3 regions of the Ancylobacter sp. G4_0304 genome follow, and region 3 is predicted to be linked to each of the others. Evidence: riboswitches for the same ligand, from Rfam matches in the RefSeq annotation. Region 3 holds a riboswitch; each other region holds the start of a gene.
What was found. A riboswitch is a leader RNA that binds a small molecule or an ion and turns the genes downstream of it on or off. The one in region 3 is predicted to bind thiamine pyrophosphate.
Positions count from the first base shown of each region.

Region 1: it holds a riboswitch for thiamine pyrophosphate, as region 3 does, so the genes downstream of both, thiO (glycine oxidase ThiO) here and thiC (phosphomethylpyrimidine synthase ThiC) in region 3, are expected to answer to the same signal.
Region 2: it holds a riboswitch for thiamine pyrophosphate, as region 3 does, so the genes downstream of both, VRZ77_RS13050 (ABC transporter substrate-binding protein) here and thiC (phosphomethylpyrimidine synthase ThiC) in region 3, are expected to answer to the same signal.

Region 1 covers NZ_JAZDRM010000013.1:28,021-35,932, reverse strand. Annotated here, with positions in the region: gene VRZ77_RS09485 (thiamine phosphate synthase) at 1-297, opposite strand, end outside; gene VRZ77_RS09480 (thiazole synthase) at 334-1,161, opposite strand; gene thiS (sulfur carrier protein ThiS) at 1,164-1,361, opposite strand; gene thiO (glycine oxidase ThiO) at 1,339-2,343, opposite strand; TPP riboswitch at 2,401-2,525, opposite strand; gene VRZ77_RS09465 (MHYT domain-containing protein) at 2,629-4,923, opposite strand; gene VRZ77_RS09460 (phosphatase PAP2 family protein) at 5,196-5,924, shown strand; gene VRZ77_RS09455 (hypothetical protein) at 6,037-6,249, shown strand; gene VRZ77_RS09450 (RBBP9/YdeN family alpha/beta hydrolase) at 6,259-6,825, opposite strand; gene VRZ77_RS09445 (MAPEG family protein) at 6,842-7,240, opposite strand; gene VRZ77_RS09440 (NUDIX hydrolase) at 7,313-7,831, shown strand; gene VRZ77_RS09435 (multidrug effflux MFS transporter) at 7,859-7,912, opposite strand, start outside.
Region 2 covers NZ_JAZDRM010000020.1:65,114-73,025, forward strand. Annotated here, with positions in the region: gene VRZ77_RS13040 (ABC transporter permease) at 1-337, shown strand, start outside; gene VRZ77_RS13045 (winged helix-turn-helix domain-containing protein) at 388-1,578, shown strand; TPP riboswitch at 1,627-1,745, shown strand; gene VRZ77_RS13050 (ABC transporter substrate-binding protein) at 1,829-2,776, shown strand; gene VRZ77_RS13055 (ABC transporter ATP-binding protein/permease) at 2,840-4,567, opposite strand; gene VRZ77_RS13060 (hypothetical protein) at 4,742-4,954, opposite strand; gene VRZ77_RS13065 (hypothetical protein) at 5,168-5,320, opposite strand; gene phnE (phosphonate ABC transporter, permease protein PhnE) at 5,450-6,277, opposite strand; gene phnD (phosphonate ABC transporter substrate-binding protein) at 6,428-7,429, opposite strand; gene VRZ77_RS13080 (phosphonate ABC transporter ATP-binding protein) at 7,444-7,912, opposite strand, start outside.
Region 3 covers NZ_JAZDRM010000004.1:105,833-113,744, forward strand. Annotated here, with positions in the region: gene VRZ77_RS03770 (NUDIX hydrolase) at 1-356, opposite strand, end outside; gene blaOXA (class D beta-lactamase) at 371-1,228, opposite strand; gene thiC (phosphomethylpyrimidine synthase ThiC) at 1,343-3,184, opposite strand; TPP riboswitch at 3,273-3,401, opposite strand; gene VRZ77_RS03785 (lytic murein transglycosylase) at 3,530-4,786, shown strand; gene VRZ77_RS03790 (cation diffusion facilitator family transporter) at 4,824-5,711, opposite strand; gene VRZ77_RS03795 (sugar kinase) at 5,866-6,774, opposite strand; gene VRZ77_RS03800 (lysozyme inhibitor LprI family protein) at 6,889-7,479, opposite strand; gene VRZ77_RS03805 (pyridoxal phosphate-dependent aminotransferase) at 7,493-7,912, opposite strand, start outside.

The DNA of each region.
Region 1 (7,912 bases), on a different contig from region 3:
GCTGATGCCGAGGCGCATGCCGGCCGCGCGGATGGCGCCGACATCGGCGTCCGCGAGGTCTTCCTGGCCCAGATGCACGAAATCGCAGCCGAGTTCGATGGCGAGCTGCCAGTAATCATTGACCACGAGTTGCGCGCCGTAGCGCGCGCAGCTTTCCTTCGCCAGCAGGATTTCGCGGCGAAGCTGGTCGGGCTCCATCTCCTTGGCGCGCAGCTGCACCAGCTTGACGCCCTGCGGCAGCAGACGCGGCAGCCAGCTCGCGCGGTCGACGATGAGATAGAACGGGTCGAGCTTCATCTAGGCACCTGAACTTACGCGAAGGGTGGCGATGGATCAGCCGAGCACGGCGCGTCCCATCACCGGGGTTGAGGGAGCGGCCATGTCGCGCGCGTCGATCGGGTCGGCGAGGAAGGCCTCGCGGCCGGCCTCCAGCGCGCGGGCGAAGGCGCGCGCCATGCGCGCCGGATCTCCCGCCTTGGCGACGGCGGTGTTCAGCAGCACCGCGTCATAGCCCAGCTCCATCGCCGCCGCCGCATGGGACGGCACGCCGACGCCGGCATCGACCACGAGGGGAATGCCGGGGAAATGCGCGCGCATGGAGCGCAGGCCATAGGGATTGTTCAGCCCGCGCCCGCTGCCGATCGGCGCGCCCCACGGCATCAGCACCTCGCAGCCGGCGGAAACCAGCTTCTCGGCGACAACGAGGTCCTCGGTCGTGTAGGGGAACACCTGGAAGCCATCGCGCGACAGGATGCGCGCGGCCTCGACCAGGCCGAACACGTCGGGCTGCAGCGTGTCGTCCTCGCCGATCACCTCCAGCTTGACCCAGGGCGTGCCGAACAACTCACGCGCCATCTCGGCGGTGGTGACGGCTTCCTTCACGGTCTTGCAGCCGGCGGTGTTGGGCAGAACCTTCACGCCGAGGTCGCGGATCAGCGACCAGAAACTCTGGCCTGATTTAGCAGCGCCGGATTCGCGGCGCAGCGAGACCGTGACGATCTCGGTGCCGCTGGAGCGGATCGCCTCAGCGAGAATGGCGGGCGAGGGATATTGCGCCGTGCCGAGCAGCAGGCGAGACGACACCTGCGTGCCGTAGAACTCCAGCGGATCGGTGTTAGCGCTCGATGATGTGGCATTCGTGGTGGTGTTCACGGCGTCCATGCTCAGCCTCCCTGCATCGGGGCGAGGATTTCAATGCGGTCGCCTTCAGTGAGCGGGGTCTCGCCGCGGCGGGCGGCGCGCACCATTGTCCCGTTCACCGCAGTGGCGACGACGGCGTCGGCATAGCCGAGCTCGGTGAGAAGTTCGGTCAGGCTGGCCGAGCGGGTCTCGGCCGCCTCACCATTCACGACGATCTTCATCCATCACCTCCGGGAAATGCGTCCCGTCAAAAGCCAGTTCCGCCGCGCGGCGCGCCAGCGCAGGGGCGGCGAGGAAGCCGTGGCGATACAGGCCGTTGACGTAAATGGTCTTTCCCCGCCGGCGCAGGCGCGGCAGATTGTCGGGGAAGGCCGGGCGGACATCCGCGCCGATCTCCACGATTTCCGCTTCGCCAAAGGCCGGGTGCAGCGCGTAGACCGCCCCGAGCAGCTCCAGCATGGAGCGCCCGGTGACGCGGCCGCGCTCGTCATTCTCGATCGAGGTGGCGCCGATCATGAAATGCCCGTCGCCGCGCGGCACGATATAGACCGGGATGCGCGGGTGCAGCATGCGCACCGGGCGCTTGAGCGACACCTCGGTGGAATAGAGCACCAGCATCTCGCCCTTCACGCCGCGCAGGTCAGTGAGCTCGTCGCGGGCGGAAAGGCCCCGGCAGTCGACCACGATATCGGCGTCGTCCGCCTCCGGCGTGAAACCTTCCGCCTCGAATCTCATCTCGACGCCGAACTCGTCGGTCAGCCGACGGGTGAGCGCGGCGAGCGCCTTGCGCGGTTCCAGATGCGATTCGCTGGCGAAGAACAGGCCCTGGTCGAAGCGCCCGTCGAGATCGGGCTCCAGCGCGGCGATGGCGGTGCCGTCGAGCCATTCATAATGATCGGTGCGGCGGGCGAAGCGCCGCAGGTCGGGCAGGTCGCGCGGCTGCGCCAGCACGAGGCTGCCCTCGTTCGGCACGTCCGGCACCGCTTCGCGCCAATAGTCCTGCGATTCCAGCCCCAGCTCGACGATGATCGGCTCCGCGCTCTCGCGCTCGCACCATGGCGCGAGCATGCCGCCCGCATACCATGAGCAGCCGCGCCCGGAACCCGCATTGCGGTCCACCAGCGTCACCCGTGCGCCGCGCCGGGCGAAGGCGTGGGCGCAGGTCAACCCCGCCACGCCAGCGCCGACGATGCGCACCCGCATCGCGTTGCCGGTCGCGCGCGCCGCATCCGTCGCCGTTTCGCCATGGATATCGTTATGCGGGGTCATGCACTCCCTCCCTCCGCCAGTCCGAGCTGGATCAGGTTCAAAGGGTCGCCATGCCGCGCATAACCCGCGCGCCGATGGCCTCTCAGCCTCCTGACGAGGCTCCCCTGGACGGGTCTGATATAATCATTCGAACGGCCGATGTCACGGGAGTGCCGGGAATATTCGCAACACCTCCCGGCCCGGCGCCGCGCGCCGGAACCCGGCCAGAGGCCCTACCGGCTAGGCCTGGCGCGTCGACATGCGCACCACGTTCTCGTTGGTGCCGCGGGTGGCGACGGAGATCGCCTGTTCCAGCGCATCCCGGCTGAACGGCTTGCCGAGCCGCTTGAGATCGGCCCCCGCTTCCGGGGGCAGTTCGGCATAGCCGGTGCCGAGGATGACCGGCAGCTCCGGCCAGCGTTTGCGGATGGCAAGGTAGAGCTGAACGCCGGTCATGCCCGGCATCGCCTGGTCGGTCAGCACCACGTCGAACGTCGCCCCGCCGTCCAGCAGGTTCAGTGCCTGCTGCGCCGAGGACGCCTCGGTCACGACATAGGACAGGTCCTCCAGCATCGCCACCGTGGCCGAGAGCACCAGCGGATCGTCGTCGACCACGAGGATGCGGGCGCCGCTGGAATCCACCACCACGTGCTCCGGCGGCGGCGCGACAAGCGGCTTCGCGGTCTCGTCGGCAATCGGCAGGTAGATCGCCGCCGTCGTCCCCTCGCCCTTGCGGCTGGTCAGCACCAGGCGTCCGCCGGATTGCGCGGCGAGGCCGTGGACCATGGCGAGCCCGAGCCCGGTGCCTTTGCCCACGCCCTTGGTGGTGAAGAATGGCTCGGTGGCGTGCGAGAGCGTTTCCTCGTCCATGCCGATGCCGTCATCGGTAACGGTGAGGCAGAAATAGCGACCGGCCGGCAGCCCCTCGGGCTCCAACGCGGCGCGGGCGGCGTCGATGTCCTCCTCGCGCGCCGCGATCACGATCGAGCCGCCATTGGGCATGGCGTCGCGCGCGTTCACCGCGAGGTTGAGCAGCGACAGTTCGAGCTGGTTGGCGTCGACCCGCGCGCGCGGCAGGCCGAGCGGGAACCGGGTTTCGATCTTCACGCTCGGGCCGATGGAACGGCGCATCAGCTCCGCCATGCCGAGCACCAGCTCGGGCACGTCGACCGGCTGCGGCTTTAGGTCCTGCCGGCGGGCGAAGGCGAGCATGCGCTGGGTGAGCGCCGCGCCGCGTTGCGCCGCCTGCATGGTGTTGCCCAGCAGGAGGCGCAGGCGCGGATCGTCCGGCGCGCGCTTGTTGGCGAGTTCCAGATTGCCGAGGATCACCGCCAGCAGATTGTTGAAGTCGTGGGCGATGCCGCCGGTGAGCTGGCCGACCGCTTCCAGCTTCTGCGCCTGGCGCAGCGCCTCCTCGGCCTGCCGACGCTCGGAGATGTCAATGAGGCCGCACAGCGTCTTGGTCAGGCGCCCTTCCGCGTCGCGCTCGGCGACGGCGGAGAGCACGCAGTCCAGTTGGCGGCCGTCCTTGGTGATGAGCTTGTACTCGGCCTCGCGCAGCTCGCCGGTGCCCACGAGGCGCGGCCAGTGTTCCTCGTTGCGCTGGCGGGCGGATTCCGGCGTCATGAAGTCGGTGAGCGGGCGGCCGATGACCTCGTTGCGCTGATAGCCGAGCATGTCGAGCCACTTGTCGCTCACCTGCTCGATCCGCCCATCGGGGCCGAGCGAATGCAGCGGCAGCGGCGTGCGGCGATAAAGCGTGCGGTAGCGCTCCTCGTCCTCGCGCCACATGGCGGCCTCGCGCTCGGCCAGCAGCACGAAGCGGCGGTCGTACATGGCGGCGAGGATGGCAGCGACGAAAATGATGAAGCTGGTGCCAGTCACCAGCACCGCGAGATAGGAAACGCCGATCCCGGCGGCCTGATGCCTCGACATCGCTTCGTCCGAGGTCACGAAGCTGACGCCCATCATGGCGACATAGTGCATGCTGGCGATGCCGATCCCGAGCGCGATGGCCGCGATGACACGCTGAATCACCGAATAGCGGCGGAACGCCAGCCACAGCGCGGCGATCGATGCGCCGATGGCGATGATGATGGCGCCGCCGACGAACAGGTAGTCATATTCGAGGTGCCCGGCGAGGCGCATCGCACTCATGCCGGTGTAGTGCATGCCGACGATGCCGAGCCCCATGAATACGCCGCTCAGGAGCACCAGCCGCCGCGTGGTCGCCGGCCGGCTGGCCACGAGAAAGGCCGCACCGGTCGCGGCCAGCGCGATCAGGAAGGACAACAACGTCAGCAGCGGATCGTAGGAGATCGCCACGCCGCCCTGCAGCGCCAGCATCGCGATGAAATGCATCGACCAGATGCCGCCGCCCAGCACCAAGGCTCCCGCCGCCAGCCAGCCGCGCTGCGTGGCAGGCGCCGCCGGCCGAATGCGTGCCGCAAGATCGAGCGCGGTATAGGAAGCGGCAATCGCGATCAGGATCGACAGGGCGACCAGCGCGACATCATGGCTGCCGACGACGTGCATCGTCACGATATTCGAGCCCCCGGCGACCGGCTCCCCCTACCGTGCGCCAAACTGGTACATACCGCCGGCACCTTCATAGTGCCGACGGCAGGAGAAATTCGAATTACAGGTACCCCATCAGCCACAGCACGATGATGATCGGCAGCGGAATGCCGATAAGCCATAGCAGACCACCTCTAAGCATGCCTTCCTCCTGTTGCATTGGTCCAGCGGGAACACCGCATGCCCCGATTTGGTTCCCCTCGCTCAAGGGAATGTACGAGGAAGACGCCATGCCGACCCCGCCTTCGCCCCGCCCGCGCTTTTTCGCCGAGCTCGGGGTGCTCTACGCGCTCATTGCCATCGCCGCGGGCCTTTTGGGGTTCGCACTGCTCGCCGACGAGGTGATCGAGGGCGAAACCCATGGCTTCGACGAGGCGCTGCTTCTGGCGTTCCGGGTGCCCGGCGACACCGCCGACCCGCTCGGCCCGGCGTGGCTGGAGATCGCGATGCTCGACATCACCGCGCTGGGGAGCACCACGGTGCTGATTCTGGTGACGCTGATCGTCACCGGCTTCCTGTTCATGGACGGCAAGCGCGCCTCGGCGCTGTTCGTGCTGCTGGCCACCGCCAGTGGCGGCGTGATGTCCACCCTGCTGAAGCTCGGTTTCGAGCGCCCGCGGCCCGATCTCGTGGCGCATCTCGTCGAGGTGCACACGCTGAGCTTTCCCAGCGGCCATGCGATGGGCGCGGCGCTGACCTATCTCACCCTCGGCGTCCTGATCGTGCGCACCGAGCACAAGCGGCGGATCAAGGCCTATGCGCTGACGGTCGCGGTGACGCTGACGCTGCTGATCGGCATCAGCCGGGTCTATCTCGGCGTGCACTGGCCCACCGACGTGCTGGCCGGCTGGTGCCTGGGCGGAGCGTGGGCGCTCGCCTGCTGGCTGGTGGCGCTGATGCTCCAGCGGCACGGCGACATCGAGCCTGAGGAAAGCAGCGCGGCGGCCCGCGAAGGGTGATGGCGTTCGGCGCGTCCCGAGCTATGTTGTGACACGGCCGCGACGGCGAAGGGTCCACATCAGAGGCCCCCACGCCGCGGCGAGTGCCAGGCCCGCTCCAGGAGGAAAGACCATGCCCGCTTCGACCCTCGAAGGTCAGTTGATCCGGGAGATCGGTGTGATCGAAACCACCGAGTCCGACAACGTGCTGCACTGGGATGGCGAGAACCTCTATGTGGAACAGGACATCTACCACAATGGCCAGCTCGTCCACCGCAAGTACCGGCGCCGCGTGACCAAGCAGGTGGCACGCGCCATCGCCGAGATGCTCAGCGGGCATCACTGAGGCGTTTCGTCAGATCCGCGCCAGCAGGCCGCCCAGCAGCAGCAGGCCCGCCGGCCACATGCCGAGACCGGCAGCGCTGCCGATATGCCCGGCCTCGCCGATATCGGCGATATCCGCGCCCCAGGCCTGCGCGAATTCGCGCGCGCGGGGCATGGTCACGCGCGGATCGTCCCGGCTCGCCACCACCAGCGCCGGATAAGGCAGCGTCGCCAGCGGCATCGGCGCGAAATTGCGCACCAGATCGAACGAGGGATCGGGGTCCTCGACATTGGTCGGCGCGGCGAGGAACGCGCCCGCCACCTTGGCGACCCGCGCGGCCGGCGCGCTCGCGGTCCAGCGCACGATGGTCGCGACCCCGACCGAATGGCCGATCAGCACCACGCGGCGCGGCGCCGCCTCCACCGCCGCATCGAGCCGCCCGGTCCACGCGCCCACCTCCGGGCGCGACCAGTCGGCCTGGATCAGCCGCGAGGAGTTGGCGAAAGCGCCCAGCCAGTGCGACTGCCAATGCGCGGCGGGCGCATTCTCGCGGCCAGGGACGACGAGGAAATCGAACGAGCTGAAATCAACGGACATGAAGGCACCGGGAAGGTCAGGCCGGCAACAGCAGCGCGGCGAGAATGAGGACGAGGCCCAGCATGGCGACGCACCACACCAGTGAACGCAGATAGGGTACGCCGAACGCATAAAGCGGCACATAGACCACACGCGCGCCGAAATAGAGCCCGGCACCCCACAGGGTGAGCACTCCGTCGCGGCCGGCGACATGGGCGATCAGCACCGCGCTCGCGAACAGCGGCAGCGTCTCGAACAGGTTGGCCTGCGCGCGCTTCAGCCGCCCCGTGACCACCCCGACCGGCGGCCCCTCGCGGTCACGCGGGCTCGCATTGTAATCAAGCCCCGTCTCACGATTGCGTAACATCGCCGGCAGCAATATCTGAACGATGGCGAGGACCAGCGTCCAGGCCAGCAGCGTCAACTCGGTCGTCATCGAGGCTTCCAATCGGGAAGGACGGGCGAAAACAGTCGCTGTGCGCGGAAAGGCCGGTTAGATTTAGCAGCCATGGCCAATGCAAAACAACAAAAACGGAAAGCCGCCTCCGGCCGCCCACTGACACAGGTCGCGGCCCTGCCGTTCCGCGTAGCCGAGAACGGCCGGCTGGAAATCCTGGTGATGAGTTCGCGCGAGACCCATCGCGCGGTGATTCCCAAAGGCTGGCCGATGAAGAACCGCAAGGACTGGAAATCGGCGCAGATCGAGGCGCGGCAGGAGGCCGGCGTGCTCGGCGAGATCAGCCGCAAATCCTGCGGCCGCTACCTGTACTGGAAGCGGCTAGAGAACCATTTCGCGCTGGCGCGCGTCACGGTCTATCCCCTGATGGTCAAGCGCCAGCTCGCGGAATGGCCCGAGCGCCACGAACGGGTACATATGTGGGTCGCGCCGGACGAGGCGGCGCTGCTGGTCGACGAGCCGGACCTCGGCACGCTGATTCTCGATTTTGCCCAGTCGCGCGGCTGGACGCTGCCGCCCGAGGAGGATTTGCGCGCGCCGCGTTCGCTCGCCTCCAGCAGCACGCCCTGAGCCGCGCCGGCACGAGGGAGCCGGAAACTAGGACCGGCCGGCCGGCGCGCCGTGCGAACTGAAAAGCCGCCCCTCCGCGAA
Region 2 (7,912 bases), on a different contig from region 3:
CCGCACCGATCAGGGCCTGATCGACATCGCGCGGCTGCACGGCGCCGGCCCGCTCGCCACGCTGCGCCATATCCGCCTGCCGGCGGCGCTGCCGGCTTTGGCGTCCGGCCTGCGCGTCGCCACCGCCGCCGCGCCGATCGGGGCGATCGTCGGCGAATGGGTCGGGGCGTCGGCCGGGCTCGGCTATCTCATGATCTATTCCAATGCGCGGATGCAGACCGACATGGTGTTCGCCGCGCTCGCCATCCTGCTGGCGGTGGCGCTCGGCCTGTTCGCGATCGTCGACCGCGCCCTCACCCGCGCGCTGCCCTGGGCGCCGGAGACACTGACGCGGTGAACCCGCCGCTTCCCGCTTGGAACGAAACAGGAACTTTGCCATGATGAACCATGCCGATTCACCTCTCCAATGAAGATGCCCGCCGCATCTTCCTCGCCCGGCAGGGCCTGTCCGCGCCGCCCGGCCGCGCGCTTTCCAAGACGGCGCTGCTGGAGCTAATCCATGAGATCGGCTTCGTGCAGGTCGACAGCATCGCGACGGTGGAGCGGGCGCATCACCACATCCTGTTCGCGCGGGCGCAGGGCTACCGGCACGAGCAGCTGACGCGGCTGCTCGAAAAGGACCGCGCCCTGTTCGAGCATTGGACCCACGACGCCGCGATCATCCCCAGCGCCTTCTTCCGCTACTGGAAGCACCGCTTCGCCCGTGCCCGTAGCAGTCTGGCGGAACGCTGGCGCAGCTGGCACGAGAACGGCTTCGAAGCTTACGTCGACCACGTCCATGAACGCATCACCCGCGAAGGCCCGCTGATGGCGCGGCACTTCGAGGCGGAGAAGCGCCCGCCCGGCGGCTGGTGGAACTGGCACCCGGAGAAGACCGCGCTGGAATATCTCTGGCGCACCGGCGCGCTCTCCATTGCCGGGCGCGAGGGCTTCCAGAAGGTCTATGACCTGACCGAGCGCGTCATCCCCGCCGCCGACCGCGAAGGCGAGGTGCCGGAAGACGTCTTCATCGACTGGGCCTGCACCAGCGCGCTGGAGCGGCTCGGCTTCGCCACCCATGGCGAGATCGCCGCGTTCTGGGATCTGGTTTCGCCCGAGGAAGCGAGAGCCTGGGTCGCCGCCAATGCGGAGCGGCTGGAGCCGGTGATCATCGGCTGCGAGGACGGACGCACCCGCGCCAGCCATGCGCTCGCCGGCAGCCGCGCCGTGTTCGACGCCCTGCCCGCCGCCCCTTCGCGGCTCCGCGTGCTCTCGCCCTTCGACCCGCTGCTGCGCGACCGGGCGCGGGCGCAGCGCCTGTTCGGCTTCGACTACCGCATCGAGGTGTTCGTCCCGGCGGAGAAGCGCGTCTATGGCTATTACGTGTTCCCGATCCTCGAAGGCGACCGGATGGTCGGCCGCATCGACATGAAGGCCGAGCGCAAGGCCGGCGTGCTGGAGGTGAGGCGCCTGTGGCTGGAGCCGGGCGTGCGCGGCTCCGCCGGCCGCCTCGCGGCGCTCGACGCCGAGCTCACACGCCTTGCCCGTTTCACCGGCGTGGAAGGCGTGCGCTATCTGGAGGGCTGGCGCGGCGCGTGAATGCGCGCCCCCGCCCATTTGCCGTGGCATACCGAGCCTGCTAACCTTTGCCTGTCCGAGGGGTGTCCCGCGATTCAGCGATGGATCAAGGGGCTGAGATGGCATCCGCCAGACCCTTTGAACCTGATCCGGGTCATGCCGGCGAAGGGACGGAGCCAAGGCAGGGCCGCTCACGCGTTCATTGGAACCGGGCCGCCGCCGGAAGATCCCCCAAGCTCATGTGCCGGGTCTCCATTCTGGGAGGAGATCCATGTTGAAGAACACTTTCGCCGCCGCCGGCCTCGCCTGCGCGCTCGCCCTCGCCGCCGTGCCCGCACACGCTGCCGAGAAGCTGACCGTGCTGCTGGACTGGTATGTGAACCCCGACCACGCGCCGCTGATCGTCGCCAAGGAAAAGGGCCTGTTCGAGCAGCACGGGCTCGACGTGACGCTGGTGCCGCCGGCCGATCCCTCCGCCCCGCCGCGCCTTGTCGCCGCCGGGCAGGCCGAGATCGCGGTCAGCTATCAGCCGAGCCTCTACCAGTCGGTGGCCGAAGGCCTGCCGCTGGCGCGCGTCGGCACGCTGGTCTCGACCCCGCTCACCGCGCTGGTCGCGCTGAAGGACGGGCCGGTGAAGACGCTCGCCGATCTCAAGGGCAAGACCGTGGGCTTCTCGGTCGCTGGCTTCGAGGATGCGCTGCTCGGCACCATGCTGACCGACGCCGGGCTGAAGCCCTCCGATGTCACCATGATCAACGTCAACTTCGCCCTCACTCCGGCGCTGATGGCCGGCAAGGTGGATGCGGTGATCGGCGCCTATCGCAATTTCGAGCTCACCCAGATCAAGCTGGAAGGCAAGGAAGGCGTCGCTTTCTTCCCGGAAGAGCACGGCGTGCCGGTGTTCGACGAGCTGATCTACGTCGCGCACAAGGACAAGCTGAGAGATCCGCGGCTCAAGAAGTTCCTCGCCGCCGTCGAGGACGCGACCATCTACATCCTCAACCACCCGGACGAGGCGTGGGGCGTGTTCGTGAAGGCGAACCCGAAACTCGACGACGAGCTGAACCGCACCGCCTGGACCGACACGCTGCGCCGCTTCGCCCACGCCCCGGCGGCGCTGGACAGCGAGCGCTATGCCCGCTTCGCCGAGTTCATGAAAGAGCACAAGCTGATCGAGAAGGTCGAGCCGGTGTCGACCTACGCGCCGGTTCTGCCATAGGCGACCTTCGCGCGGCGCCTGAAGCATCGTCATCCCGGAACGGCCCGCTGGCCGCCTCCGGGATCAGGCCGCCGCCAGCCGCGCCGGTCCGTCCGCGTCGCGCTCCAGCCGGACATGACGCTGGTGCAGATCGATCAGCGTCGAGCGGTGGCCTATGGAGAGGATCGCGGCCTGCGGCAGCCGCCCGGCGATCAGCCGATACAGCGCCGCCTCGCCCGGCTCGTCGAGTGCCGAGGTCGCCTCGTCCAGCAGCAGCACGTCCGGCTTGATCAGCAGCGCCCGCGCCACCGCGAAGCGCTGCTGCTCGCCGCCCGACAGGATCGACGACCACAGGCCGCGCTCGTCGAGGCGACCCGCAAAGGCGCCGAGCCCCACCGCCTCCAGCACCTCGCGCAGCGCCTCGTCGGAATGCTCGACGCTCGCATCGGGATAGGCCAGCGCCCCGCGCAGCGAACCGACCGGCAGATAGGGCCGCTGCGGCAGGGTGAGCACGCGGGCGTCGGGCGCCAGCGCCATCTCGCCATGGCCATAGGGCCAGATGCCGGCCATGGCGCGCAGCAGCGTGCTCTTGCCGGAGCCCGAGGGCCCGGTCAGCAGCACCCGCTCGCCGCGATCGAGGCGCAGCCCGTCGGCGGTGACCAGCACGCGCCCGTCCGGCAGGCGCACCTCGAAGCCGTCGAGCCCGAGCATCGCGCCATCGCCGCCGGTCACGCGCCGGAAATCGATCCGCCGCGACTCGGCCTGTGTGGCCGCGACCGAAGTCTCGAAGCCGACCAGCCGGTCCACCACCGCCTTCCACTCCGCCAGCGAGGAATAGGCGGTGATGAAGAACGAGAACGAGCCCTGCACCTGACCGAAGGCCGAGGAGGTCTGCATGAGCTGGCCGAGCGTGATGCCGCCGGCGAAATAGGCCGGCGCTACGACCAGGAACGGAAACACGTTGGAAATCTGGCCATAGCCGGCGGTGAACCAGGTCAGCCGCTTCTGGGCGATCATGATGCCCCAGAAATTATGCACCACATGGGAGAACCGGGAGAGCAGCCGCGCCCGCTCGGTCGCCTCGCCGTCCATCAGCGCGATCTGTTCGCCATTTTCGCGCACGCGCACCAGATCGACGCGGTAATCCGCCTCGTAGCGCTGCTGGTTGTAGTTCAGCCCGACCAGCACCCGGCCGATGAGATGGGTCAGCCAGGTGCCGACCGCGGCATAGGCGAACGCCGCCCAGACCAGATAGCCGGGAATCCGCCAGTCGCCGCCGAACAGGCTGAAGCTGAAATCGCCCGAGAGCCCCCACAGGATCACCGCGAAGGAGGTCAGCGTCATCACCGCGTTGAGAAGCCCCATGAAAAGGCTGAGCGTCTGGGCGATATAGGCCTGCACGTCCTCGGCGATACGCTGGTCGGGGTTGTCGGCGGTGTCGCCCTTTAGCCGCATCAGGTAATGCGTCTTGTCCGCCAGCCAGCCGGAAAGATAGCGTTCCGTCATCCAGGTGCGCCAGCGTATTTCCAGCCATTGCCGCAGATAGAGCTGGTACACCGCGACGACGATCGCGCCCGCCGCATAGAGCATGAACAGCCAGAGCTGATGAGTGAAGGCGGCGAAGTCCTTCTCCTGGATCGCATTGTAGAACGCGTTGTTCCACTCATTGATCAGAACGATGGCGTAGACCCAGGCGACCTCCAGCCCGATCACCGCCGCCAGCAGCGCGCCGCCGCGCCATTTGTCCTCGCTGCGGAAATAGGGCGAGGAAAGACGCCAGAAATCGGCGAGCAGAGAGAGGACAGCACGCAAGCGGAACACTCCGGCCTCAAGGATGCACAAAGAAAAACGGCGCGCACGGGACGCGCCGTCTCAAACAGTCATTGAAAAGGATGCAGGCGGGAGAATGACGATCAAATTAATAATCGGAAAGCTTCGAGCGAATATTTGGCGACGGCACTTAGCTGCCGACGGAAAGGCCCTCGCTCAGGAGCGCGTGTCGCGCGCCGAGGCGAGCAGCGCGGCGCTGTCGCCCTCGAACATCGCCGGCTCCACCAGCACCCGCGCCGGCGCGTACGCCGCCATATGCAGCGACGCCTCGCTCGTCTCATCCCGCCGGTCGGCGTAAAAACCCGCGGCCCCAATGATCGCGATCGAGGACAGGGCGAGGAAAAGCTTGGCGATCATGAGCTTGTGCATGGCGTCTCTCCATCCCTCAAGGCCCGCCTCTGCGGCCGAACCTTGATATGGGGACATTACACCATGCACATGCGCCGCTCACGATACCAGAACGCACCGCTATGATTGCGTTCGTGCAATTTGAAAACGCCGTCAGCCTTTAGACTTGGCGGGAGTGGCAGCCGGCGACTTCTCCGGCGCGATCTTATGCGTGTGGAACATCCGGCCCCAGGGCTACCTGGATTCATGCAGCGTCTGCCAGAACGCTTTACGATCATCCTTGCTACGGCCACCGGCAGAGGCGGCGGTGATGCCGAACGTGGCGATCAGGGCGGCGGCTACGAGGACGCGGAACGCGGCTGGGCGCGCGAGATCAAGACGAGACATGGCGTTTCTCCTATCAGCGCCGTGTCGGATTGGAACGGCAGCGTTAAGAGAGAGCTATGTCGTCCGCGACTGGATCGTTACGGATGTTTTTGCAGCCCTGCCCACCGCCCCATGCACGGGCAGCGCGGCTCAAATGAAGCGCTTGCGGATGTTCTGGCTGATCATGTCCAGCAGCGAGACGGTGAGCACCACGATGATCAGGATCGCCGAGGCCTGCGAGTAGAGGAAGCCGCGCATGGTCTCGTTGAAGGTCATGCCGATGCCGCCGCCACCGACGATGCCGAGCACCGTGGCCGAGCGGACATTGGATTCGAAGCGGTACAGCGCATAGGAGATCCACAGCGGCATCACCTGCGGCAGCACGCCGTAGATGATTTCCTGCAGCCAGGTGCCTCCCGTGCCGCGAATACCCTCCACCGGCGCGGGGTCGATCGCCTCCACCGCCTCGGAGAACAGCTTGGCAACCACGCCGGTGGTGTGGATGAACAGCGCCAGCACGCCGGCGAACGGACCGAGGCCGACGGCGGCAATGAAGATCAGCGCGAACACCAGCTCGTTGATGGCGCGGCAGGCATCCATGACCCGGCGGATCGGGAACGCCACCCAGTGCGGCACCACGTTCTCCGCCGAGAGAATGCCGAAGGGGATGCCGACGATCACCGCCAGCACCGTGCCCCAGATCGCGATCGCCAGCGTCTCCAGCATCGCGTTGAAATAGACGTCCCAGTCGGTGAAGTCCGGGCGCAGGAAATCGGCGCCGAGCGTCGCCATGTTGCCGGCGTCGCGCAGCAGCTGCGCCGGGTTCATCTCGGCTTCGTACCAGGCCGCCACCAGCACCGCGATCACGAGGGCGGCCAGCGCGAGGCGCGTCAGCCGGGTGACAATCGGCGTCACCGGCGGGGCGGGCATCGTGGCGAGATCGGCGGCGGTGCGGCGGGCGGCGTGGGAGACGGACATCTCGTCATTTCCTGCGTCATCCCGGCCGCGTGCGCAGCCGGAGAGCCGGAGCGCTGCCCCGGCGGGATCGGTTATCCCGGAGCGGCCTCGCGGCGCTCCGGGATGACGTTGCGTGTCTGATGGCGGCGAACCGGCAGGCCCGCCGGCGCCTCACATGGCGGGCAGCTTCTTCTGCTGCGCGTCGAGATCGGCGAGCTGGGCATCGATCTTCTTCAGCTCGGCGGCCTTCTCGTCGGCGGAGAGCTTGTCGTTCTTCTCGGCCTTGACGCGGGACTTGAACAGTTCGAGCTGGCGGATCGGGATCAGCTGCGCGTCGGAGGAGGCGAGGAACGGGCCCCAGCCGTCCGAGGTCTTGGCGAGCACGGCGCGGGCATGCTCGATTTCTTCCGGCGTGCCGTTGCGGCCATAGGTCATGAAGAAGGTGTAGATCTTGGCCTTGAGGTCGGCCGGCAGATCCTTGCGCCACACGATCGGGTCGCCGGCGATCATGGGCGAGCGCCACACTTCCTTGATCTTCGCCGCCTCATCCGGGCGGGTCTGCTGCAGGCGGGTCATGTTCTCGGTGTTGTTGGTCGCGAAATCGACCTGCTTGTTGGCGACCGCGAGCAGGTTGCCTTCATGGTTCGAGGTCACGACGCGCTTGTAGCACTTCGTCGGGTCCACATTGTTCATGGCGAACACGTAGTAGCTCGGCACCAGGTTGCCCGAGGTGGAGTTCGGGTCGCCATTGCCGAAATTGTAGCCCTTGGTGCAGTCGAGGATGTCCTTGAGGCCGTTGATGTCGTTGCGGTCGACATTGGTGACGATCAGCGAATAATAGCCCGAGGAACCGTCCGGCTTGGCGGTCTTCACGAAGACTTCGCCGTTGGAGCGGTCAACCGCCTCCATGGCCGACTTGTTGCCGAACCACGCCACATCGACCTTCTTGAAGCGCATGCCTTCGATCACGCCGGCATAGTCGCCAACGAAGAACGGCTTCACCGGGACGCCGATCGCCTTTTCCATGTCCTTGAGCAGGGGCTCGAAGCTCTTGGCGAGGTTGGCGGAGGATTCGGTGGAGATGAAGCCGAAGTTCAGCTCCTTGACTTCCTGCGCCGCCAGCGGGGCGGTGAGGCCGGCAAGCACGAGGCCGGCCGCGAGAATGCGCTTCATGGGGGTCGCTCCTGTCAGGATACGGTCTGGGTAACGTGGGTCTCGGCCGGCACGGAGGCGCCGACAGCGAACTGGCTGGGCAGGATCAGCTCCTCGGCGCTGGCGCCGTAGAGCTCGGTCAGGAACGCGGCGTTGATCTGCGAGGCCGGCCCGTCGAACACGACGCGGCCGGCATCCATCGCGATCACGCGGTCGAAATAGGCGGTCGCGTAGTCGACCTGATGCAGCGAGACCACCAGCGCGATGCCGTGGTCGCGGCTCATGGTCACCAGCGTGTCCATCACGCGCTTGGCCGATTTCGGATCGAGCGAGGCGATGGGCTCGTCGGCCAGCACGAGCTTGGCGCCCTGCACCAGCGCGCGGGCGATGGCGACGCGCTGCTGCTGGCCACCGGAAAGTTCGCGGGCGCGCTTGGCGGCATGGGCCTGGATGCCCACCTCGGCGAGCGCGGCATAGGCGGTGCGCCGTTCATCGGTATTGAAC
Region 3 (7,912 bases):
AACCAGCGGGTCTCCAGCGCATCGTCCGCCGCCTCGCCCTCGCCGGTGCGCCAGCGGCACAGCACCGCGATCATCGCGAAATGATGGGCGAGCCGTCCGTCGCCACCGTGCTCGATGAAGTCCAGCACGGTGATGAGGCGCGGCGCGTCGGCCGCGATGCCGGTCTCCTCGTGAAGCTCGCGCAGGGCGGCGTCGAGATGGCTCTCGCCCATTTCCATGCGTCCGCCGGGAAAGCCCCACAGGCCCTGGTCCGGCGGATTGGCCCGGCGCACCAGCATCACCTCCTCGCCCCGCAGCACCACGGCGAGGACGGCGGGAACCGGGCGGGCAACCGGGCGGCTCGGGGCGGTGCTCATCGGGGTATCCGCGCTCACTTCACGAGGGAGGGCAGGGCGTCGAGGAAGAATTCCCGCTGCTTCAGCCCCATGCCGTCCTCATAAGGCTCGGTGCCGACATAGAGGCGGGCGAACACGATGCGCCGTCCGTCCTTCTCGCCCCAGCCGACGAACCAGCCGATCGGGCGGTTCCTGTCGGCCTGCCCGTCCGGTCCGTACAGCCAGGTGCTGCCGGTCTTGCCGTGCACGCTCCAGCCGTCGGCGGCGGTGAAGGCGGGGATGATGGCGCGGGTCTTGTCCTGCGCCTGGAACGAGACCGGCAGCGCGTCGGACAGCAGGCGCCGCAGGAAGCCGGCCTGTTCCTCGGGCGTAATGGCGAGCGAGGAGCCGAGCCAGCTGCGCGTCAGGCCATTGTTCTTTCCGGGGTCGCCGGCCACGTCCTTGTTGCCGTAGTCGAGGCGCGCGACATAGGCGGCGAAGCGCTCCATCCCGAGCAGCCGGGTGATCTCGCGCGAGTACCACACCACCGAATCGGCTTCCCAGATGGTGGGGTCGACGGTTTTGCGCACCCGCTCGGGCGCGTCATATTCGCTCTTATAGGGCCAGGCCGGCGTGGTGGCGTCCTTCAGGATCCCGGCATCGAAGCCGATCACCGCGAGCGGCACCTTGAAGGTGGACGCCGGCGCAAAGGCGCGGTCGCAGGTGCCGCTGCGATGCAGGGGCTCGCCGGAGGTGGCGTCGAGAATCAGCGTGCATTCGAGCGGGGTCGCGGCGGTTGCCTCGGCGGTCAGCGGCTGCAGGGCCTGCTGCGCCTGGGCAAGGCCGGGCGCAAGCCAGAGCGCGCCGGCCAGGGCCAGCGCCGGAAACGTCTTCAATGGCAGGTCGGGGGTCATGGGCGGCCTTCTCGTTACGGTGCGTCCGCCAAGTGCACCGGCATTGGGTCATTCGCGTGGCTCTCGCCGGGAGGAAACGCGGCGTGGCAAGGATATCCCCGCCACGCCGCGCCGTCATTGCGGCTGCGCGGCGGCCGGGGCGTAAAGCTGCCCGCCACCGGCACGGAAACGCTCCGCCATCTCGGTCATGCCAGCCTCGGCGGCTTGCGACTCCGCGGCCCGCGCGGCGTCGCGAATGTCCTGGCTGATCTTCATCGAGCAGAATTTCGGGCCGCACATCGAGCAGAAATGCGCCAGCTTGTGCGCCTCTTTCGGCAGGGTCTCGTCGTGGAAGGCGCGGGCGGTCTCGGGGTCGAGGCCGAGGTTGAACTGGTCCTCCCAGCGGAACTCGAAGCGCGCCCGCGACAGCGCGTCGTCCCAGGCCCGCGCCAGCGGGTGGCCCTTGGCGAGGTCGGCGGCATGGGCGGCGATCTTGTAGGTGATGACGCCGGTCTTCACGTCGTCGCGGTTGGGCAGGCCGAGATGCTCCTTCGGCGTGACGTAGCAGAGCATCGCCGTGCCGAACCACCCGATCATCGCCGCGCCGATGCCGGAGGTGATGTGGTCGTAGCCCGGCGCGATATCGGTGGTCAGCGGCCCGAGCGTGTAGAACGGGGCCTCGCCGCACGCGCTCAGCTGCTTGTCCATATTGGCCTTGATCTTGTGCATCGGCACATGGCCGGGGCCCTCGATGATCACCTGGCAGTCATGGGCCCACGCGATCTTCGTCAATTCGCCCAGCGTCTCCAGCTCGGCGAACTGCGCGGCGTCGTTGGCATCGGCGATCGAGCCGGGGCGCAGCCCGTCCCCGAGCGAGAAGGTGACGTCATAGGCGCGCATGATCTCGCAGATCTCGGCGAAGCGCTCATAGAGGAAGCTCTCGCGGTGATGGGCGAGGCACCACTTGGCCATGATCGAGCCGCCGCGCGAGACGATGCCGGTGACGCGCCGGGCGGTGAGCGGCACATAGGGCAGGCGAACCCCGGCATGGATGGTGAAATAGTCCACGCCCTGCTCGGCCTGCTCGATCAGCGTGTCGCGGAACACCTCCCAGGTCAGATCCTCCGCGACGCCGCCGACCTTCTCCAGCGCCTGATAGATCGGCACCGTGCCGATGGGGACGGGGGAGTTGCGCACGATCCAGTCGCGGATGTTGTGGATGTTGCGGCCGGTGGAGAGGTCCATCACCGTGTCGGCGCCCCAGCGGATCGCCCACACCATCTTGTCGACCTCGTCCGCCACCGAGGAGGTGACGGCGGAATTGCCGATATTGGCGTTGATCTTGACCAGGAAGTTGCGGCCGATCGCCATCGGCTCCAGTTCGCCATGGTTGATGTTGGCCGGGATCACCGCCCTCCCGCGCGCCACCTCGTCGCGCACGAATTCCGGCGTCACGATGTCGGGGATCGAGGCACCGAAATCCTCGCCGTCGCGGATGATCTCGCCCATGCGCGCGCGCAAGCCGTTTTCGCGTATCGCGACATATTCCATCTCGGGCGTGATGATGCCGGCGCGGGCATAGGCCATCTGCGTCACGCCCGCGCCGGCCTTCGCCCGCAGCGGGCGGTGGCGGATCGGGAACGGGGTGACAAGCTTGTCCGCCGGCACATGCCCGTTATCTTCCGGCCGCACCTCCCGCCCGTCATAGGCCTCGACATCGCCGCGCGCGCTCACCCATGCCGCGCGGGGGCGGGCGAGGCCGGCATTGATGTCGATGGTGGCGTCCGGGTCGGTGTAGGGGCCGGAGGCGTCATAGACGGCGAGGTTCGGCTCATTGGCGGAAGGGTGCAGCAGGATTTCGCGGAACGGCACGCGAAAGCCGCGCTCGGGGCACTCGGCATAGAGGCGGCGCGAGCCGGGGATCGGCCCGGTGGCAACGCCGGGCGAGGTGTGTTCTGTGGTCGGCTTGGACGGCATATGGATCTCCTGAAACCATGGGTTACGGAGATCCGGGCGTTGTGACGCTGGGGGGAGAGGGCGGCATGGTCGCCCCTTGCGGGCTCCATGCGCCTTCTGGTTCCGATCCCTTCGCCGGCATGACCCGGATCAGGTTCGAAGGGTCATCGCGGCGGCCCGCCTTGCGGCAGGCCCGTCGATCTCTCAGCCCCTTCTCGGGGCTCCCCTTGGAACGGGGCGACTATACGACGAAAGTCGCGCGACCTGTCAATCCGCCTCCGGCGCCGCTCCCCCCGCGCCGCGTTTCCTGTAGATTGCTGATTCGAAAAAGCCCGTGATTTTCAGCTCGATCGAACCGGGGATGCGATGCGCAAAAGTCTGATGACGCGGCTGGCGGCCGCCGCCTTTTCCACCACCCTCGCCATCTCCGCCTCCGCGCTGCTGCCGGTTCCCGCCGCCGCGCAGGGCGTGGCGCTCACCAGCTGCGGCAATAGCGGGCAGGGCTTTGCCCAATGGCTGGAGCTGTTCAAGCAGCAGGCGGTAGCGCAGGGCGTCTCCCCGCGTGCGGTGTCGGCGGCGCTGGGTGGCATCACCTATGACGCCAATGTCGTTGGGGCGGACCGCGGCCAGAAGGTGTTCGGGCAGAGCTTCTTCGAGTTCTCCGACCGCATGGTCGCCAATTACCGCATCCAGCAGGGTCGCCAGCTCATCCAGAAGAACAAGGCGCTGTTCGACCATATCGAGCAGCAATTCGGCGTGCCCGGCGCGGTGCTGGTGGCGTTCTGGGGGCTGGAGACCGATTTCGGCGCCTTCATGGGCGACAAGCAGACCATCCGCTCGGTGGCCTCGCTGGCCTGGGATTGCCGCCGCGCCGAGATGTTCCGCACCCAGCTCATGGCGATCCTGCGCATCGTCGAGCGCGGCGATCTCACCCCGCAGGCCATGCGCGGGCCCTGGGCCGGCGAACTCGGCCAGTTCCAGTTCCTGCCGGACCATTACCTGAATTACGGCGTCGATTTCGACGGCGACGGCCGGGTGGACCTGATCCGCTCGACGCCGGACGCCCTGGCCTCGGCCGCTAACTACATCAAGGCGCTGGGCTGGCAGCGCGGCCAGCCCTGGCTGGAAGAGGTGCGGGTGCCGTCGAACCTGCCGTGGCAGCAGGCCGATTTGTCGATCAAGCTGCCGCGCGGGCAATGGGCGGCAATGGGCGTGGTGCGCGCGGATGGGCGTCCGCTGCCCAACGACCAGCTTCCCGCCTCGGTGCTGCTGCCCATGGGCCGGAACGGCCCGGCCTTCCTCGTCTATCCGAATTTCGACGTGTTCACCGAGTGGAACAACTCGCTGGTCTATGCCACCTCGGCCGCCTATCTCGCCGCGCGGGTGGCGGGCGCGGGCCCGTTCAATCGCGGGCAGGGCAAGGCGATCCCCGTGCTGTCGCAGGCGCAGGTGGTGGAACTGCAGCGCCTGCTCAACGCGCGCGGCCACCATGTCGGGCGGGTCGACGGCATTACCGGCGCGGCGACGCGGCAGGCGGTGAAGGTGGAGCAGATGCGGCTTGGCCTGCCGGCCGATTCCTATCCCACGCCCGATCTTCTCGCGGCGCTGCGCGCCGGGCGGTAGGCGTCACAGCACCGGCAGGATCAAAGCACCGGCAGGATCACAGCACCGGGATTCCGGCCTGCTTGGCCTTCACCTCGGGCTCGACATGGATGTTGACGAGGATGTCGGAGACCTCGGCCTCCAGCGCATCCTCGATCCGGTCGCAGATGGCGTGCGCCTCGCTCACCTTCATGTCGCCGGGGACCACGAGGTGGAAGTCCACGAAGGTCATCCGCCCGGCCTGACGGGTGCGCACGTCATGCGCCTCGATGGCGCCGGTGGCCTCCTGTGCGATCCGGGCGCGGATCAGCGCCAGCGTGTCGGACGGCACCGCCTGGTCCATCAGCCCGCCGACGCTTTCCTTCAGCACGCCCCAGCCCGACCACAGGATGTTGAGCGCCACCAGCCCGGCGAGGATGAGGTCGAGCTTCTCCCATCCGGTCGCGATCGCCAGCACCACGCCGACCAGCACGCCGGCGGAGGACAGCACGTCGGTGAGAAGGTGCTTGCCGTCCGCGATCAGCGCCGGCGAACGGGCACGGCGTCCCTCGCGAAACAGCACGACGCACCAGATGGCGTTGATGACGCCGGCGGCGGCGTTCATGGCAAGGCCGCGCGGGGAGGCGTCGAGCGGTGAGGGCTCGAACCAGTTCTGGTACACTTCGCGGAAGATGGTGAGCGCGGCGACCACGATCAGCACGCCGACGACCACGGCGGAGAAATACTCTGCCTTGGCATAGCCGTAAGGGTGGGCGGCGTCCGCCGGCTTGGCGCTCACGCGCAGTGCGATCACCGCCGCGATCGAGGTCGCGACATTCACCACGCTTTCCAGCGCATCCGAATAGAGCGCGATGCTGCCGGTCAGCACGAAGGCCAGATATTTCAGCGCCAGCACCAGGACGCTGATGCCGACATTGCCGATCGCAACCCGCTGGGATCGTTCCATCGTCACCCTGCCCCGATAAAACCGATGCCGCCGCCCGTGAGGCAGCGGCAATCGGCATTCGCTTACGGGGTCGAGCCGTGGAAATCAAGCATTACCAACGGTTTGCAAGTCATTCGCAGAAGCGTTAGCAGGCCGTGGCGCGGCGCTGAGCCGCTCAGGAATGCGCCTGCCGGGGCAGGATGGCGCCGCGATGGCGGATCACCCGCCCGGCGAGTTCGTGCCCCGCCTCCGCCGCGGATACCGGGTTCTGCCCGCCGAGCCGGGCGGCGAGATAGGCGGCATTGAAGCTGTCGCCGGCCGCCGTGGTGTCGACCGGCTCCACCGGCGCGGGGATCGGCACGAAATGCGAGGAACCGCCGACCGAGACCAGCGCGCCTTCCGGCCCGTTCTTCACCACCACTTCCGGCACGCCGAAGGTGGCGAGCCGCTCGGCGGTGGCGGCAGGCGAGCCGTCGCCCCACAGCATGGCCTCGTCGTCGAAGGTCGGCAGCGCGATCGACGAGCGCTTCAGCGCCTGGGCATAGACCGCGCGGGCCCGGCCGACATCGCCCTTCCAGTTGCGCGGGCGGAAATTGCCGTCGAACACGATGCGCGCCCCGCGCTCGCGCGCGAATTCCAGCGTGGCGAACAGCCGGCCGAGCCCGGCATTGCTGTAGAGCGAGAGCGTGATGCCGGAGAAATAGATGGTGCCGGCCTCGATGATCGCCTCCGCGATGCCTTCCCATCCCGGCAGCTCGAACAGCTCGCGCGCCGGGGAATTGTCGCGCCAATAGGTGAAGCTGCGCTCGCCGCGCGCGTCGGTGTCGATCACATAAAGGCCGGGGCTGCGGCCCGCGACGTGGAGAATCTGCCCGGTGCCGATGCCCTCGCCCTCGGCCGAGGCGCGGATCGCCTGCGAGAAGCGGTCGTCGCCGAGCGCGGTGGCATAGGCGGTCTCGATACCGGCCCGCGCGAGATAGACCGCGGTGTTGAAGGTGTCGCCACCGATCGACAGCCCGTAGCGCCCATCCGCGCCGCGGGAGAATTCGACCATGACCTCACCGATGGAAATGACCTTGGACATGCGCGTCCCTCCGTTTCGAACCGGCGCGCCTCGCACCCCGCGCGAGACTCGCCTCTTTCGCCGCTCGGGGCAAGGCGGGCGGTCCGGCCTGTGTACAGAGCCTCTCCGGGACGCTCAGGGTGTGATTTCGATCAGGCGCGGCATACTGCCGGAAACCGGCGCCGTTTCGGCGGCGCCGGCGGGCGAATCTGGCCGATCTGCGTCCTCCGCCACGGCGGCGTCCGGATGGCGCTCCAGCCGGTAGCGCTGCTCGAGATCGGCGATGCGGGCCTCGTTCAGCGAGATGAGGCAGATCAGCCGCTGCTCCAGCGAGCCGATCCCGGTCACCCGGCCGCCGATCGTCTTCTCAGCGCCGCCCCCTTCATAGGGCGCGATGCTCTGGCACTCGAAATCACGCCAGTGCACGAAACGGCTGTGCGACTCTTCCAGCAGCGCGGTCCAGCGATTGCGCTGCACCTGCTGGAGCTCGCCACGCGCCGCGATCGCCGCCCGCGCGGCGTCGATGGTGCGGTTGAGCCGCTGCTCGCTGGCTTTCTGCGTGCTGCCGAGGCAGTCGAGATAGGCGCGCATCTGCGCCTTCGCGGTATCGCAGGCGGTGGTGCGCGCCGCAGCCGGCCAGGGAAGCCCTGCCAGCAGCAGGCAGGTGAGGACGGCAAGGGCTGCGCGGCAAGAAATGGCTGCGCGGCAGGGAACGTCGCCCCTCATGCCGTCCGCTCCTTCAGGCTGCGCGTGCTTGCGCGAGAAACTCCGCCATGCGGTCGAGCGCACGGGAGATATTCTGCGCGGAATTGGCGTAGGATAGATGGATGTAACCCTCGCCATGGACACCGAAATCCGGCCCGCCGATGGTGGCGACCCCGGCCTCATCCAGCAGCGCGCTCGCGAGCTTCTTGGCGGACGACCAGCCGGTGCCGGCGATGTTCGGAAAGGCGTAGAACGCGCCCTTCGGAGTCGCGCAGGAGATTCCGGGCAGAGCGTTCAGCCCGTCGACCACCAGCTTCCGGCGCCGGTCGAACTCCGCCACCATCTCGCCCACGCAGTCCTGCGGGCCGGTCAGCGCGGCGAGGGCGCCGAACTGGGCCGGCGCGTTCACGCAGGACCAGGCATTGACCGCCAGCTTGCGCATCGGCTCGAACAG